4 regions of the Streptomyces sp. NPDC057616 genome follow, and region 1 is predicted to be linked to each of the others. Evidence: riboswitches for the same ligand, from Rfam matches in the RefSeq annotation. Region 1 holds a riboswitch; each other region holds the start of a gene.
What was found. A riboswitch is a leader RNA that binds a small molecule or an ion and turns the genes downstream of it on or off. The one in region 1 is predicted to bind cyclic di-AMP.

Region 1 (4,218 bases):
ATCCACAGCAGCACCTGCCCGGGCCCCCTCAGCCACGGGGCACCCAGGGCCGTGGCGGCGGACAGCACCGCCGCGGCCGTCATCCCGAGCGGGAACACGGTCGCCCAGCGGCGCGCGTCGTAGTCCAGCCGCGGCCGGGCCGCCTCGGCGACGAGCAGCACGGCGTACCAGGCGAGGTCGAGCACGAGCAGGGCCGAGGTGACGAAGCGCAGGACGCCGCGGTCGTCGTCGTTCCACAGGTAGAGGCGCGCACTGTCCGCGGCGAGGAGCTTGGACCCGGCGAGCGCCGAGATGGCGAGCGCGCCGCCCGCCAACCAGTGGTCCCCCTGCCCCTCCGTCACCTGCCGCAGGTCGAAACGGGACAGGGCGAAGCCGTAGAGGACGAGCCCGAGGCCGAACAGCACGAGCGCGGTGTGCGCGAGCCAGGCCGTCGCCTCGGCCCCGGCGAGCGTGGCGCCGAGCACCGCGAGCCCCTCCGTGGCCACGCAGCACAGGAACACCGAACCCGGCATACGGCGCTGCCAGTTCCGTACGACCTCGACCAGCAGCAGCGGCCACAGCACGGCCGCCAGCGCGAGCAGGGTCTCGGCCAGGGTCGGCAGGCCGGCGAGGGAGAACCGGGTCCCGAGCACGGTGGTCGCCGCGACCGCGGTGAGCGACTGCGGCCTGCGCGCGTCCGCCCACCACCGTTCCCGCTCCCGCGCCAGACGCACACCGAAGTCCGCCGCCAGCCCCAGCCAGGCCGCACAGGCCAGGACCAGGGCGATGCGCGACAGCACCTCGTGCGCCGTCAGATGCAGTCCGACCGACACGATGCCGGTCGCCATCACGGCGGCTCCGGCCGCCGGCGGACGCTGCGCCCACCAGGCGCGGAAGGAGGTAGGGCCGGACATGGGGCCGATGCTAGGGAGCGCGAGCGGTGTTGCCCGGCGGGCACGCGCGCGTGCCCGGGAAAATACGTGCGGGGGAGTGCCCCGCGCGTGACTCAGGCGGGCCGCACCACGCTGTGGATGATCGACGAGCCGGCGTAGTAGATCGACTCCTCGCGGACGTACGCGCCGGGCTTCGGGGCGTGGATCATCATGCCGTTGCCGATGTAGATGCCGACGTGGCTGATGTCGTCGTAGAAGAAGATCAGGTCGCCCGGCTGGGCGTCGGTGAGGGAGACCGTGGTGCCGGCGTCGACCTGGTCGTAGGTGGTGCGCGGGAGACTGACGCCGGCGGCCTTCCAGGCGGCCTGGGTGAGCCCGGAGCAGTCGTAGGAGTCGGGGCCGGTGGCGCCCCAGACGTACGGCTTGCCGATCTGCGCGCGGGCGAAGGCGAGCGTCTTGGCGGCCTTGGTCGCGTACGTGGAGTCGCCGTTGGAGGTCGAGGTGGAGCCCGTGTCCGAGGACGAACCGGAGGAGGAGGTGGAGGCGGCCTCCTCCTGGGCCTTCTGCTCGGCCGCCTGCTTCTTGGCCAGCTCGGCGGCCTGGCGCGCGGCCTCCTCCGCCTTCTTCTTCTGGATCGCGGCGAGCCGCGCCTTCTCCTCGGCGTTCAGCTTCGACAGCAGCTCGCGCGCGTCGGAGAGCTTCTTCTGCACCGTGGACTTGGCGGTCCGCAGGTCGCTCTGCGTCGAGGTGAGCGTCTGGAGGTCCTTGGACGCCTGCTCGCGCTTCTTCATCGTCGCGGACTGCTCGGTGAAGTAGTCGTCGACCGCGGTCTTCTGACGGGAGGTCAGACGGCCCATCAGCTGCGTCTGGTCGAAGTAGTCCTGCGGCGAGTCGGCGAGCAGGAAGGTCGCGGTGTCGGGCGCGGCGGCGCCGGTGCGGTACTGGGCCGCGGCGAAGGTGCCGAGCTGCTCCCGCTCGTCGTTGAGCTTCTGGGTGCGCTTGGCGACGTCGTCGAGGAGGGTGTCCACGCGCTTGCGCTGCGTCGTGGTCTTCTCCTTGGCCGCGTTGTACTTCTCGGTGGCCGATTCCGCCTGGCGGTAGAGGTCGTCGACCTTCTTCTCCACCTCCTCCACGCTCGGCTTGCCGTCGGTCACCGGAGCGGCGTTGGCCGACTGGGACAGCAGGGCCACGGAGGTGAGGGCGGCCGTGGCGAGAGCGGGGGTGCGTATGCCTGCGACGCGTGAAGCTGAGGGGCGCGACTTGCGGTGCGACGCCAAGGGAGGCGACTCCTTCCACGTTCCGCCTACCGGGTTAGCTGTCGGGTTCGGGCGGGTGGTTCGGAAGGCTTGCCCTACGGTCCGGGCCCCGTACGGGAGTCGGGCCGATTCACCCCGGGAACGGTGGGTCCCCGGTTCCGGATGCACGGTGGCGTACCGGATTCGGCGGAGGCCGCGCGGCCCGGCGACGTTCGCCGGTGGGGGTCGTACGGCCTGCCCGGAACCGTAGCCAACTCGTGTGGCCCCTGTGAAGGTTGATGTTCGATATGCCCGATACATTTTCGTGACCTTTGGTCAGGACGTCGCGTGCCGCGGTCGTTCCGGAATGATCTGCGTGGATTTATGCGTATTTTGACCGGACTGGCGCCGTGCGCCCGCTTCCGAGCGTTAATTTCCAGCCAGCCGCGGCCGGTGCAGCGGTGGGTGAGGGGGTACGGCCATGAGAACGCGCACAGCACTCGTCGTCGGCACACCGGTCGTCCTGGCGGCCACCGCGGGCGTCGTGCCCGCGAGCGCGTCGGGCGGACACTCCGGCGGGAAGCCGGCCGTCGGCGTGATCGCCAAGGGCCTCGACGATCCGCGCCAGCTCTCCTACGACCACGGCCGTCTGTACGTCGCCGAGGCCGGCCGGGGCGGCGGGACCTGTATCGGCCAGGGCCCCGAGGGCCCGACCTGCGTCGGCCTGACGGCGGCGGTCACCGAGGTCGTCCAGGACGGCCGCGACTGGCACCGCCACCGCCTGGCGGGCGGACTGCCCTCGGCGGGCGCGCCCGACGGCGGCTTCGCGGTCGGCCTGAACGGCGTCTCGGCCCGCCACGGCAGCGTCTGGGGGGCGAGACCTGGGCCGCGCCGGAGACCGGCGTGCCCACGACGCCGCCCTGGAACAAGCTCGGCAAGCTGCTGTCCGTCGAACGGGGCAGGGCGCGGATCGCCGCCGACGTCACCGCCGTGGAGCTGAGGCACAACCCGCACAAGACAGCCGTCGACTCCAACCCGTACGCCGTCCTCGCCCTCCCCGACGGCCGCAGGATCGTCGCGGACGCGGCCGGGAACGACCTGATCGAGGTCTCCCGCCACGGCAGGGCCCGCCCCTTCACGGTCTTCCAGGACCACGACCACCACGAGGCGGTCCCGCCCTCGCTGGCCCTCGGCCCCGACGGCAACCTCTACGTCGGCGAGCTGAACGGCGAGCCCGCGAGGCCCACCGCGCGCGTGTGGAAGGTCGACGCCCGCAGCGGCCGGATCCTCGGCTGGAAGTCCGGCTTCGGCGCGATCACCGGCGTCGCCTTCAACCGGCACGGCGACCTCTACGTCAGCCGGCTCTTCGCCGGCGTCGTGACGAAGGTCTCGCACGGCAGGCGTACCGAGGTGAAGGTGCCCTTCCCGGCGGGCCTCGCCGTGAGCCCGCGGGACGGCAGGGTCTACGTCTGCGCCTGGTCGGTCGCCGACCGTGACGGCACCGTCCTGGACGGCAGGAGGACGCCGGGCGGCCAGGTCCGGCGGATCAGCGGCTTCTGAGCGCCGCACCGCCCCGATCCGGCGAAGTTCCCGGGGTGGCGGCGGGCTGTCAGTGAGGCGCCCTAGACTCGGAAGGCGATGAGCAGCCTCTTTGACGACAGCTTCCTGGCGGACCTCAAGGCCCCTCGTGGCCACGAGGAGGAGCCCCCGCCGCCGCCCGAGGACGAGCACGTACCGGAGCCGGTTCCGGACGATCTGTTCGGTGGGAAGTTCGACGTGCCCCCGGACCGGGACGCCTACTACCGCGACGGCGCCCCGCGCCCGGCCCTCGACCCGGCCGCCCTGCTGGACGGGCTGAACGAGAACCAGCGCGCGGCCGTCGTCCACTCCGGCACGCCCCTGCTCATCGTGGCCGGTGCCGGCTCCGGCAAGACCCGTGTGCTCACGCACCGCATCGCCCACCTGCTCGCCGAGCGGAGCGTGCACCCGGGCCAGGTCCTCGCGATCACCTTCACCAACAAGGCCGCGGGCGAGATGAAGGAGCGCGTCGAGCAGCTCGTCGGCCCGCGCGCGAACGCGATGTGGGTGATGACCTTCCACAGCGCGTGCGT
Region 2 (4,218 bases), on a different contig from region 1:
CCGACGACCATACGACATGCATTCCTTGGGCAATGAGTTGTCCACAGGCGTTGCGACCAGGCCTCACTGCCCTTGATGATGTTGGCAATTGAGCGCACCTGTTCGGATGTGTGGGGGCTGGAATGCTGGAAATCGCCGACAACGGCCGTACATGGCTTCTCAGTGGGCCGGCGAGCAGTTACGCCGTGCATCTCACCGAGGGCGACGAGCTGCTGCATCTGCACTGGGGCCCGAAGATCACGCTCGGCGACGCCGAGGCCCTCGCCCTGCGCCCGCTGCCCGACTACTGGCCCTTCGAGTCCCCGCTCGACGGCCGCGAGGAGTACCCGGTCGAGGGCGGCCCCCGCTTCGTGCGTCCCGCCCTGTCCGTCCGCACCGACGAGCGGCGCGGCACCGAGTGGCGCTTCGAGGGCCACGACACCGAGCCCGGCGCCGACGGTGGGCTGCGGCTGCGCTTTCGCGACGGCGGGCTGACGATCACGCTGCACTACCGCATGCGGCACGACGTCGTGGAGCGCTGGGTGAGCCTTGCCAACGAGGGGCCCGTGCTGGAGCTGCTGCGCGCCGACGCCGCCACCTGGACGCTGCCCGAGCGTGCGGACTGGCGCCTGTCCCAGCTGCACGGACGCTGGGCCGCCGAGTCCCGGCTGACCGCCTCACCCCTCACCTACGGCGAGAAGGTCATCGGCAGCCGCCGCGGCCACACCGGGCACCAGCACCTGCCCTGGGTCGCCCTGGACACCGACGCGACCGAGGAGCACGGCGAGGTCTACGGCTGCGCGCTGGGCTGGTCCGGCTCCTGGCGGATCGCGGTGGCGCAGCTGCCGGACGCGCGCGTGCAGATCACCGGCGGCGCCGGACACGACGACTCCGGGCTGCTGCGCCTGGCGGCGGGGGAGTCGTACACCACACCCGTCTTCGCCGGCCTGTGGAGCGACGGCGGCTTCGGCGGCGCGAGCCGCGCCTGGCACGCCTACCAGCGCGCGTACGTGATCCCGGACGCGGACCGGGACCGCCCGGTGCTGTTCAACTCCTGGGAGGCCACGGAGTTCGACATCACCGAGGAGCAGCAGTCGGCGCTCGCCCGGCGGGCCGCCGCGATCGGCGTCGAGCTGTTCGTCGTCGACGACGGCTGGTTCGGCAGGCGCACCAGTGACCGGGCCGGGCTCGGCGACTGGACGCCCAACCCGGACCGCTTCCCGAAGGGGCTCGGACCCCTCGCGGAGTATGTGCACGCCCTCGGGATGCAGTTCGGCATCTGGGTCGAGCCCGAGATGGTCAACCCGGACAGCGACCTGTACCGCGAGCACCCCGACTGGGTCCAGTTCCAGCCGGGACGAAAGCGGACGGAACTGCGCAATCAGCTCGTACTGAACCTGGCCCGCGAAGACGTCCAGGAGTACCTGTGGCAGCAGCTCGACACGCTGCTGTCCAGCGCCCCGATCGACTACGTGAAGTGGGACTTCAACCGCGCCTTCACCGACGCGGGCTGGCCCGGCGAGCCGTATCCGCAGCGGCTGTGGACCGACCATGTCCACGCGCTGTACGCCCTGTTGGACCGGCTGCGCGCGGCCCACCCCGGTGTCGCCTTCGAGTCCTGCTCGGGCGGCGGCGGCCGTATCGACCTCGGGATCATGAGCCGTACGGACCAGGTGTGGACCTCCGACAACACCGACCCGCTGGACCGGCTCGCCATCCAGCACGGCTTCAGCCAGATCCACCCCGCGCGCGTGATGGCCGCCTGGGTCACCGACAGCCCCAACACCCAGCTCAACGGCCGCGTCAGCTCGCTGCGCTTCCGGTTCGTCAGCTCCATGGCCGGCGTGCTCGGAGTCGGCGGCGACCTGACCCGCTGGAGCGAGGAGGAGCTGGCCGAGGCGGGGGAGTGGGTCGCCCTCTACAAGGAGATCCGGCCCCTGGTGCAGCACGGCGACCTCCATCGGCTTCGCCCGCCGGCGGGCGGTCTGAGTGCGGTGCAGTACGTGCGCGGGGACGACGCGGTCGTCCTGGCCTGGCTCCAGGCGCAGAGCCACGGTGAACCCGTGCCCGCGTTGCGGCTCAAGGGCCTTGACCCGACAGCGGCGTACGAATGCCTCGAAACGGGCGAAATCCTTAGGGGCGCCGTCCTCCTGCACCACGGACTGCGCACCGGACTGCGCGGCGATCTGGACGCGGCCGTCTTCCGACTGCGCCGCATCTGAGCGATGTGTCCGTATTGGCCGAACTCGCTCCGGAATAAGGCCTCCTGGCGGTAAGGCGCGTGAGGAGCGTCATATCCGTGACCGACCGTGGTCCGTCATGTTCACGTAATTCACGTGCTTCACAAGGGAATTCGACCGGCAAGACGCTCCCGTAATCCACACAGGGTCACCACTATTTCCCATTAAGGATCAACGGAAACGCTTTCCCGGGGAACCGTCACTTGTCCCTTTGCGTCTTCGTCGCTTACGTTCGCCACCGATCCGGACGGACGCCCAATCCTGCCGCCGCCCGGTGCCCGCACAACTCACCCGTGAACGGCAGGAACGGGGGACCCACAGGTTTGACCGCCTGTTCCGGTCTCCGGAACGGCTTGGGGTAAAGCCGCGTCAAACGCGCGGCCGGGCATCTCCAGCTCGCACCCGACAGCTCACCTCGTAGGCGCCGGAGAGGAATTCGTCATGCCCGCGAAGGGTAAGCACCGCCGTCCGAAGTCCCTGCGCTTCACCCGCACCATCGCCGTCGCCGGAACCGGTGGCGCCGCGCTCGCGCTGCCGCTCATGGGTGCCACCGGCGCCCACGCCGCCACCGCGGACTCCGTTTCCCAGTCGGTTTCGCAAAAGGCCGTCCAGTCCCTTCCGGGTGCCGAGAAGAAGGCCACCGAGAAGAAGAGTGCCGCGCATCACAACGGCGTTCGGACCTACTCGGTGCGGTCCGGCGACTATCTCGCGAAGATCGCCGACGAGCAGCACGTGTCCGGTGGCTGGAAGAAGATCTACTCGGACAACCGCCAGGCCGTCGGCGACGACCCGTCGCTGATCCACCCGGGCCTGAAGCTCACGCTCGGCGAGAAGGCGGCGCCGAGCGCCACCAAGTCCTCGGCCGCCCCGAAGGCCTCCGCCAAGAAGCCGGCGGTCAAGAAGTCGGCCGTCAAGAAGTCGACGGCGAAGAAGACCACCGCGACGCAGGCCTCCGAGACCACCGGCAGCGGCTTCACCCTCCCGGTGAACAGCTCCGCCATCGGCACCGGCTACAAGGTGGCCGGCAGCATGTGGTCCAGCGGCTACCACACCGGCGTCGACTTCGTCGTCCCGACCGGCACCACCGTCAAGGCGGTCGGCACGGGCACGGTCGTCTCCGCCGGCTGGGGCGGCGCGTACGGCAACCAGGTCATCATCAAGCTGGCCGACGGCCACTACGCGCAGTACGGCCACCTGTCCCAGATATCCGTCTCGGCCGGCCAGGCCGTGACCGCGGGCCAGCAGCTCGGCCTCTCCGGCGCGACCGGCAACGTGACCGGCCCGCACCTGCACTTCGAGATCCGCACCACGCCGAACTACGGCTCCGACGTGGACCCGGTCTCCTACCTCCGCTCGAAGGGCGTCACCGTCGGCTGACACCCCCCGCAGCAACCTGCCTGACACGCTGCCGAAGGCCGGACCTCGATCCCCGGGTCCGGCCTTCGGTATGTCCGCGCACAGGTACGGCAGTTGAGACGGCAACAGCCTGGGCCGGCCGGTTATTCCGCCCTTGGTCAATACTTTAGAAGTGTCTTATCTCACCGCTCGTCAACCCCTTCCGGCGCTTTCTTACGGTCGCGTAGGTCACATTCGAAGGTGGATCATCGGTCGATGTGGCAGACGATTCGAAGAGTGACAGCAGAGCAGTGATCGGGTCGTACGTTGCGGTGGGGGACAGCTTCACCGAGGGCGTCGGCGACCCCGGCCCCGACGGGGCGTTCGTCGGCTGGGCCGACCGTTTCGCGGTGCTCCTTGCGGACCGCCGACCCGAGGGCGACTTCGGCTACACGAACCTGGCGGTGCGCGGGAAGCTGCTCGACCAGATCGTGGCGGACCAGGTCCCCCAGGCGATCGCCCTGAAGCCGGAGCTGGTCTCCTTCTGCGCGGGCGGCAACGACATCATCCGGCCCGGCACCGACCCCGACGAGGTCGCCGAGCGCTTCGAGCGGGCCGTCGTCCGGCTCACCGAAGCCGCCGGCACCGTCATGGTGACCACCGG
Region 3 (4,218 bases), on a different contig from region 1:
CCGCGCGGTCGTCGTGGCGACCGGCCTGTCCGGCCTGGCGCACCTGCCGGCGGAGCTCGCCGCGGCCGTCCCGGAGGGACCGGCACCCACGGGCCCGGTCTCCCACAGCTCCCAGGAGCACGACCTCACCCGCTACGCCGGCAAGGACCTGATCGTCGTCGGCGCCGGGCAGTCCGCGCTGGAGACGGCGGCGCTGGCGGCCGAGGCAGGCGCGCAGGTCCGGGTGGTCTCCCGCGGCCGCGGCAAGGTCGCCTTCGGGGCGCCGCCGTGGCAGCAGCCGAGGCTGCGCCCCGAGTCGCCCTTCGGCCGCGCCTGGTCCCTGTGGGCGCTCAGCTACTACCCGCACCCCTACCGCCACCTGCCGGCCGGGACCCGCCACTACCTGGTGCGCCGTGTGCTCGGCCCGCTCGGCGCGTGGTGGCTGCGCGATCGTTTCGAGGGGAAGGTGCAGGTCAGCGAGGTCGAGCGGATCGTGCGGGCAGACACGTCCGACGGCAGCCCGAGGCTGACGGTCCGCACGCACGCGGGCCGCCCCGAGGAGCTGTCCGCGGACCATGTGATCGCGGCCACCGGCTACCGGGTCGACATCGCGGCGATGGACTTCCTCGGGCACGAGCTGCGCACCCGTCTGGCGGTCAGCCGGGGCACGCCCCGGCTGGGCGCGGGATACGTCTCCTCGGAGCCGGGTCTGTACTTCACCGGCCTGCCGGCGGCGGCGTCGTACGGCCCGGTGATGCGTTTCGTGTGCGGCACGGAGTTCGCCTCGCCGAGGCTGACCGCGCACCTGGCGTCGGCTCATGGGTAGACCGGGGCCCGGGAGACCGGGCGAGGACGAAGGACCGGCCGGGGCGCGGGAGTTGGGTGGGCGGCGCGGCGGGTACCGTGGTCGTCCGGTTCGCGATGAGTCGGTGGCGCGTCCGGTCCGTATTCTCTGATCATGGCCGCACCCACCGCATATGCACTCATCGCCACCGACCTGGACGGCACGCTGCTGAGAGGCGACGACACGCTGTCCGACCGGTCCCTCGCCGCGCTCGCGCGGGTGGCCGAGGCCGGCGCCCGGCACCTGGTCGTGACGGGCCGCCCGGCCCCCAGAGTGCGGCCGCTCCTCGACATCCTGGGCAGCACGGGGCTCGCGGTGTGCGGACAGGGCGCGCAGGTGTACGACGCCGGCGCGGACCGTCTGCTGTGGTCCGTCACGCTGGACCGGGAGCTGGCGGAGACGGCCCTCGGCAAGATCGAGGCGGAGGTGGGACAGGTGTACGCGGCCGTCGACCAGGACGGCGTGGACGGGCTCACGCTGATCGAGCCCGGCTACCTGATGCCGCACCCCACGCTGCCGGCCGTACGGGTCGACCGGCGCGACGACCTGTGGTGCGCGCCCATCAGCAAGGTGCTGCTGCGCCATCCCGACCTGTCCGACGACGAGTTGGCGGCGACGGCGCGCTCGGTGGTGGGCTCACTGGCCACGGTCACCATGTCGGGACCCGGAACCGTCGAACTCCAGCCATGCGGCATCACCAAGGCGACCGGTCTCGCCCTGGCCGCCGCGCACCTGGGGCTCGGGTCGCTGGAGACGATCGCCTTCGGCGACATGCCCAACGACATCCCGATGTTCGACTGGGCGGCGCACGGCGTCGCCATGGCCAACGCCCATCCGGAACTCAAGGCGGTGGCCGACGAGGTCACCTTGTCGAACGAGGACGACGGCATCGCCGTCGTCCTCGAGCGACTGCTGTGGTAGGAGCCTTTAGTAGGCGCCGTAGACGTTGTCGATCGACCCGTAGCGCGCGGCCGCGTACTTGCAGGCGGCGGTGATGTTGGCGACCGGGTCGTACGGGTTCATCAGCGTGCCGGGCACGTGGTAGGCGAGGAAGGTCGGGTCGATGACCTGGAGCAGACCCTTGGAGGGCGTGCCGGCGAGCGCGTTCGAGTCCCAATTGTTGATGGCGGCGGGGTTGCCCGAGGACTCGCGCATGATGTTGCGGTAGATGCCGTCGTACGAGCCGGGGATGCCGTGCTGCGCCATGACCTGCAGGGAGGCCCGGATCCAGCCGTCGAGGTTGTCGGTGTAGCCCATGGAGGTCGCGGTGAGCGTCGTCGGCGTGGCCGCCGAGGCGCTGGTGGCGCCGATGACCGGCAGGGCGAGGACGGCGGCACCGGTGCCGAGGACGGCGAGCTTGCGGGCCAGGCGGGAGTTCTTGGGACGACGGTGCTGAGCGGCAGCGGACATGGGGGATTCCTCTCCGGCGCCTGCGAGGTGAGCTGTCGGGTTCGGGCGGGAGCGGCCCGGCCGCGCGGCCTTGCGGCGGCGCGGCTTCACCCCGAGCCGGTCCGGGGCAATGCCCGGTCCGGCGACTTACCTGGGTCCCCCGCTCCTGCCGTGCGAGTGAGTTGGTCGATGGGTCGGCCGGGCTGCGGCAGGATTCGGCGTCTGCCCGACTGGCCGGGAACGTATGCGAGAGCACATGTCCGGAACAAGTGCCGGATTCACAGACCATGCCTATTGACCTTGGTCTGAGGTTTATGGGGCACTTGATCCTTTGCTGCTGCCAATCCTCAACTCGTATGCGGACGACGGAAGAACGGAGGCAGCTGATGGACCGTCGGGCCGAGGGTCGACGTGACCCAACTCACTGGCATCCGCAAGAGTGGCAAATCGGGCAATGGGGCCAACTCATGTTCAAACAGCCGCCCGTGAGGAACGCCGGCCTCAAGTCCGTTGGCAGGGACCCTTTTCGGCCTAGGGGCAGATCGCTCATTGAAGGCGAAAAACGGACGAATCAGGGTCGGTGATCTTCGGTCGCAGGATTGCATGTCCGCCGGGGCGGAACCCCACATGTGGTGCAGATCGTTCCCATGGCGGCCGTCCTCTGGAGGGGTGATGTCACGAGCGTCTACGGGACACGGGCCGCCGCCTCCCGCCGGACCGGCCGGCACGCCGATAGACAAGTCGATAGATATCCACTCATATGAGGCGATCAAAAACATAGCGGTCGTGATCCGATACCGCCCGTGGTGGACGGGTGGGCGGCATGGGTGATCGAAAGGTGACCGGATACGCTGACTTGAGTGATGGCAGCGACCTATCGACAAACCGCGTGAACCGCAGGTAGACACCAGCAGACAGGAGACCCCTCGTGACCGTCGTCGGGCCGTTCGGGCTGAGCGTGCGGGACCAGGCTCTGGAAGCCGATGTCCAGGCCGGATTGGCGGCTGTCGAGGAGGGTTTGCTCGAAGCCACCAAGAGTGAGGTCCCCTTCATCACGGAGGCCGCCCAGCACCTGGTGCGGGCGGGTGGCAAGCGGTTCCGCCCCTTGCTGGTGATGCTCGCCGCGCAGTTCGGCGACCCGTACGCGCCGGGTGTCGTGCCCTCGGCCGTGGTGGTGGAGCTGACCCACCTGGCGACGCTGTACCACGACGACGTGATGGACGAGGCCGCCGTGCGGCGCGGCGTGGACAGCGCCAACGCCCGCTGGGGCAACTCGGTCGCGGTCCTCACCGGCGACTTCCTCTTCGCGCGGGCCTCGCACATCCTGGCCGACCTCGGGCCCGAGGCGGTCCGGGTGCAGGCCGAGGCGTTCGAGCGGCTGGTCACCGGGCAGATCCTGGAGACGGCGGGGCCGCAGGACGGGCGGGACCCGGTCGATCACTACCTGGACGTGCTGGGCGGCAAGACCGGCTCGCTGGTGGCCGTCTCCTGCCGCTTCGGGGCGATGATGTCGGGCGCCGACGAGACGGTCGTGGACGTGCTGACGCAGTACGGCGAGCGGCTGGGCGTCGCCTTCCAGCTGGCGGACGACGTGCTGGACATCGCGTCCGAGTCGCGCGAGTCCGGCAAGACACCGGGGACCGACCTGCGCGAGGGCATCCCCACCCTGCCCGTGCTGCGGCTGCGGGAGCGGGCGGCGCGGCTGGGGCTGGCCGAGGACATCGCCCTGTGCGAGCTGCTGGACTCCGACCTGAGCGATGACGCGCGCCTCGAGGAGGCGCTGGCCGGGCTGCGGGCGCACCCCGCGCTGGAGCAGGCCCGCCGCGACACCGTGCGCTATGCCGAGGACGCCCGCGCCGCGCTGGCCCCGCTGACGGAGTGCGACGCGAAGCTGGCGCTGATGGAGATGTGCGACGCGGTGGTGCACCGGGCCGGCTGAGCCGTCCCCGGCGGCGCAGGACACCGTCCACCCGAGTTGTGATACAGGTCACAACTCTGGACTGAGT
Region 4 (4,218 bases), on a different contig from region 1:
GTGTGGTAGACCTCGGTGCCCCAGCGCAGCGCCTCGGAGAAGGACTCCGCGCCGATCGGGGCGATCATGAACTCCTGGATGTCCACGTTGGAGTCGGCGTGCGAGCCGCCGTTCAGGATGTTCATCATCGGCACGGGGAGCAGGTGCGCGTTCGGGCCGCCGAGGTAGCGGAAGAGCGGGAGGTCGCTGGCCTCGGAGGCGGCGTGGGCGACGGCCAGGGAGACGCCGAGGATGGCGTTGGCGCCGAGCGAGCCCTTGTTGTCGGTGGCGTCCAGGTCGAACATCGCCTGGTCGATCAGGCGCTGCTCGGTGGCGTCGTAGCCGACCAGCTCCGGGCCGATCTGCTCGATCACGGCGAGGACGGCCTTCTCGACACCCTTGCCCTGGTAGCGGTTGGGGTCGCCGTCGCGGAGCTCGATGGCCTCGAAGGCGCCCGTGGAGGCGCCGGACGGGACGGCGGCACGACCCGTGCTGCCGTCGTCGAGGCCGACCTCGACCTCGACCGTGGGGTTGCCTCGGGAGTCCAGGATTTCCCGGGCTACGACGACGTCGATGGACGGCACGAGCATCTCCTTCATGGATGTGACGCGGCTACGGCAGTAGCGCGGTGGCTCTGCGAGACGAGCCTAACCGCCCGGGGCCGATCGGCCAGCCGGTCGCCCACCCCTTGAGCAGAACCGAGAGTAAATTGTTTCCGAACGGAACAAAAACCCGCACGAAAGCACGCGCGCACGCGCACGAAAGAACCCCGCCCCGGTGCGTACGGGGGAACACGCACCGAGGCGGGGAGACCGTGGGGACGGGGGCGGCCCCTCACGTGTCCTCCATGCTGGAGGACACGGCTGTCAGGGCGCTGTGGTCCGGCTACCGGCCCGCTGTCACTTGAGGTGCAGCTGCTGGCCCGGGTAGATCAGGTTGGCGTCCTGGACGATGTCCTTGTTCAGCTTGAACAGCTTCGACCAGCCGCCGGCCACGTGGTGCTTGGTGGCGATGGAGCTCAGGGTGTCGCCCTTGACGACCTTGTACTCGCCGTCGCCCTTCTTGACCTTCTTGCCGGTCGGGGTGGTGACGGTCTTCTGCGACTTCGCGGCCGGGCGCTCGGAGGAGCGGGAGGCGGCCTGCGACTCGGAGTGGGTGGTGGTGCTCGGCTTCGAGGCGGCGGCGCCGTTGTAGGCGGCGCCGGACAGGCCCGTGCCGCAGACCGGCCAGGCGCCCTTGCCCTGGGCGGCGAGAACCTTCTCGGCGACGGCTATCTGCTGCGCCTTGCTGGCCTGGTTGGCCTGCGGGGCGTAGGCGGTGCCGCCGTACGCGGCCCAGGTGGAGGCGGAGAACTGCAGACCGCCGTAGTAGCCGTTGCCGGTGTTGATGGACCAGTTGCCGCCCGACTCGCACTGGGCGACCTTGTCCCACTCGGAGGCGGTCGCGGCGGAGGCGTTGCCCGCTGCCATCAGCGGGGCGGCGATGGCGACACCGGTGAGGCCGGCGAACGCGGCGGCCCTGGTGGCCTTGGAAGGACGACGGTGCTTGCCCTGGCGGGAAAACAGCATGGTTGATCCCCTCACCGACGCCTGCGAGGTGAGCTGTCGGGTTCGGGCCGGTTGAGTTGCCCGGTCGTGCCTCGCTCTCGCTCGGCACGGCTACACCCCAAGCCGCCACCGGCAACTTCCCGGTGGGGCACTTACCTTGGGTCCCCCGCTCCTGCCTACGGCGCATGACGCGACGACTGTTCCCGTACGGCCGCTGGCAGGATTCGGCGTTGCGGCAGACGGGGCTCGTGTTGACGAGCGGTGTAGACCGTAGACACGCGATCCGCGGAAATTCAAAGACGATCAGGGCTTCTGAGACTCATCCCACACTTTCACCAAACCGGACATTCCGCGGCGAAATGTGACGTGAACTCCCGTTAATTTTCGCCCTATTCGCTACCGAGACGCAGGGTCTGACCGGCCGAGATCTGGTTCGGGTCGCTGCCGATGGCCTTCTTGTTCGCGTCGTAGAGCGCGCGCCATCCGCCGCGCACGTCACGGGAGTCGGCGATGGACGCGAGGGTGTCGCCGGCGCGGACGGTGTAGGTGCCGGCCGCGTGGCCGTCGGTCTCGGTCTCGTCGGCGCTCGCGCCGCGATGACGGCCGCTGCCGAGCGCACCGGTGTCGACCAGACTCCAAGAGCCCGCGGACTGCTGCGAGTTGTCCGAGTCGTCCGTCTTCGCCCGCTCGGTGGGGGAGCTTTCGCCCCCCTGCGAGGCGCTCGGGACGCGACGGGACGGGGAGTCGGACGGCGAGGCAGATGCAGTAGATTCGGCCGAGTTGTCCGTCTTGTCGGTGGAGGTCGAGGGGGACGGGCTGGAGGACGAGTCCAGGAGGGAACCGCCGGACGAATCCGACGAAGACGACTCACCGGAGGAGTCGGACGAGGAGTTGCCCGAGGAGTTGGACAGACCGAAGGAGCTGCCGGAGTCGCCGGAGTCGGACGAGTCACTGCCGCCGCCCAGCACCCCGGTGTCGATGTCCGCCGAGTCGGAGTCCTTGCTCAGCCCGGTGGTCAGGCCGCAGGTGCGGAACGCGCCCACGCCCTGGTCCGCCAGGACCTTCTGGGCGACGGCTATCTGCTGGTTGCGGCTGGCGAGGTCGGGCCGGGTCGCGTAGTCGAGACCGCCGTACTTGTCCCAGTCGTCCTGGCTCAGCTGCAGGCCGCCGTAGAGACCGTTGCCGCTGTCCTGGCTCCAGGCTCCGCCGGTCTCGCACTGCGCCACCTTGTCCCAGGTGCTGCCGCCGTCGGCGGCGCTCGCGCCGGATGCGGCGAGCAGCGGGATGGCGATCGCGGAGCCGGTCACCCCGGCCGCGACGATGATGGCGGGAGCCTGACGGGGGCGACGGTGTCGACCGTTCCCGGAGAGCATGCAGAGGCCTTTCGGAGACAGCATTGACCGGCGCGGCGCAGGATCTGGGCAGCGCACTGGTGGGTGAACGTATCGGCTGACGATCACTTGTCACAAGTTAATGCCGCGTAGATCACGTGAAGATCACATAGTTGAAGGCGTGTCATCTTTGACCGGTTCAAGGCGGCGGCGCGAGCGCCGGCCGGTCCCGATACCGTCGTGCCGTGAACGTCCCGAACTCCGCACCCGAACTCTTCACCTGGGAGTTCGCCTCGGACCCTTATCCGGCCTACGCCTGGCTGCGCGAGCACTCCCCCGTCCACCGGACGAAGCTGCCCAGCGGGGTCGAGGCGTGGCTGGTCACCCGCTACGCCGACGCACGTCAGGCGCTCGCCGACGGGCGGCTGTCGAAGAACCCCGACCACCACGCCGAGGACGCGCAGGGCAAGAGCCGGACCGGCATCCCGGGCGAGCGCAGCGCCAACCTGATGACGCATCTGCTCAACATCGACCCGCCGGACCACACCCGGCTGCGCCGTCTCGTCTCCAAGGCGTTCACCCCGCGCCGGGTGGCCGAGTTCACGCCCCGGGTGCAGGAGTTGACGGACGACCTCATCGACCGGTTCGCGGCGCGGGGCGAGGCCGACCTGATCCACGAGTTCGCCTTCCCCCTGCCCATCCACGCCATCTGCGACCTGCTCGGGGTGCCGCGCGAGGACCAGGACGACTTCCGGGACTGGGCGGGGATGATGATCCGGCACGGCGGCGGACCGCGCGGCGGGGTCGCCCGCTCGGTGAAGAAGATCCGCGGCTATCTCGCGGAGCTCATCCACCGCAAGCGCGGCGACCTCGGCGAGGACCTGATCTCCGGCCTCATCCGCGCCTCCGACCACGGCGAGCACCTCACCGAGAACGAGGCCGCCGCGATGTGCTTCGTGCTCCTGTTCGCCGGCTTCGAGACGACCATCAACCTCATCGGCAACGGCATGTACGCGCTGCTGCGCAACCCCGGGCAGCGGGCCCTGCTCCAGGAGTCCGTCGAGCGGGGCGAGACGGAACTGCTGGACACCGGCCTGGAGGAACTGCTCCGCTACGACGGCCCCGTGGAGCTGGCCACCTGGCGCTTCGCCACCGAACCCCTCACCATCGGCGGGCAGTCCATCGCCACCGGCGACCCCGTGCTGGTCGTCCTCGCGGCGGCGGACCGCGACCCGGCCCGCTTCACCGGGCCGGACACCCTCGACCTGGCCCGCCGCGACAACCAGCACCTCGGCTACGGCCACGGCATCCACTACTGCCTCGGCGCCCCCCTGGCCCGGCTGGAGGCCCGGACCGCGCTG

Region 2: another riboswitch for cyclic di-AMP. It lies ahead of ACFU97_RS13785 (peptidoglycan DD-metalloendopeptidase family protein); the one in region 1 lies ahead of ACFU97_RS08030 (NlpC/P60 family protein).
Region 3: another riboswitch for cyclic di-AMP. It lies ahead of ACFU97_RS34470 (transglycosylase SLT domain-containing protein); the one in region 1 lies ahead of ACFU97_RS08030 (NlpC/P60 family protein).
Region 4: another riboswitch for cyclic di-AMP. It lies ahead of ACFU97_RS32025 (transglycosylase family protein); the one in region 1 lies ahead of ACFU97_RS08030 (NlpC/P60 family protein).

Annotation. Positions count from the first base shown of each region.
Region 1 covers NZ_JBHVGU010000005.1:198,235-202,452, forward strand. The annotation lists gene ACFU97_RS08025 (tellurite resistance/C4-dicarboxylate transporter family protein) at 1-893, opposite strand, end outside; gene ACFU97_RS08030 (NlpC/P60 family protein) at 986-2,149, opposite strand; cyclic di-AMP (ydaO/yuaA leader) riboswitch at 2,157-2,327, opposite strand; gene ACFU97_RS08035 (hypothetical protein) at 2,589-3,107, shown strand; gene ACFU97_RS08040 (ScyD/ScyE family protein) at 3,011-3,667, shown strand; gene pcrA (DNA helicase PcrA) at 3,746-4,218, shown strand, end outside.
Region 2 covers NZ_JBHVGU010000009.1:184,260-188,477, reverse strand. The annotation lists gene ACFU97_RS13790 (alpha-galactosidase) at 123-2,201, shown strand; cyclic di-AMP (ydaO/yuaA leader) riboswitch at 2,478-2,656, shown strand; gene ACFU97_RS13785 (peptidoglycan DD-metalloendopeptidase family protein) at 2,661-3,596, shown strand; gene ACFU97_RS13780 (SGNH/GDSL hydrolase family protein) at 3,866-4,218, shown strand, end outside.
Region 3 covers NZ_JBHVGU010000034.1:97,818-102,035, forward strand. The annotation lists gene ACFU97_RS34460 (FAD-dependent oxidoreductase) at 1-805, shown strand, start outside; gene ACFU97_RS34465 (HAD family hydrolase) at 938-1,744, shown strand; gene ACFU97_RS34470 (transglycosylase SLT domain-containing protein) at 1,751-2,233, opposite strand; cyclic di-AMP (ydaO/yuaA leader) riboswitch at 2,238-2,443, opposite strand; gene ACFU97_RS34475 (polyprenyl synthetase family protein) at 3,141-4,151, shown strand.
Region 4 covers NZ_JBHVGU010000030.1:44,923-49,140, forward strand. The annotation lists gene eno (phosphopyruvate hydratase) at 1-569, opposite strand, end outside; gene ACFU97_RS32025 (transglycosylase family protein) at 879-1,547, opposite strand; cyclic di-AMP (ydaO/yuaA leader) riboswitch at 1,551-1,720, opposite strand; gene ACFU97_RS32030 (transglycosylase family protein) at 1,916-2,899, opposite strand; gene ACFU97_RS32035 (cytochrome P450) at 3,103-4,218, shown strand, end outside.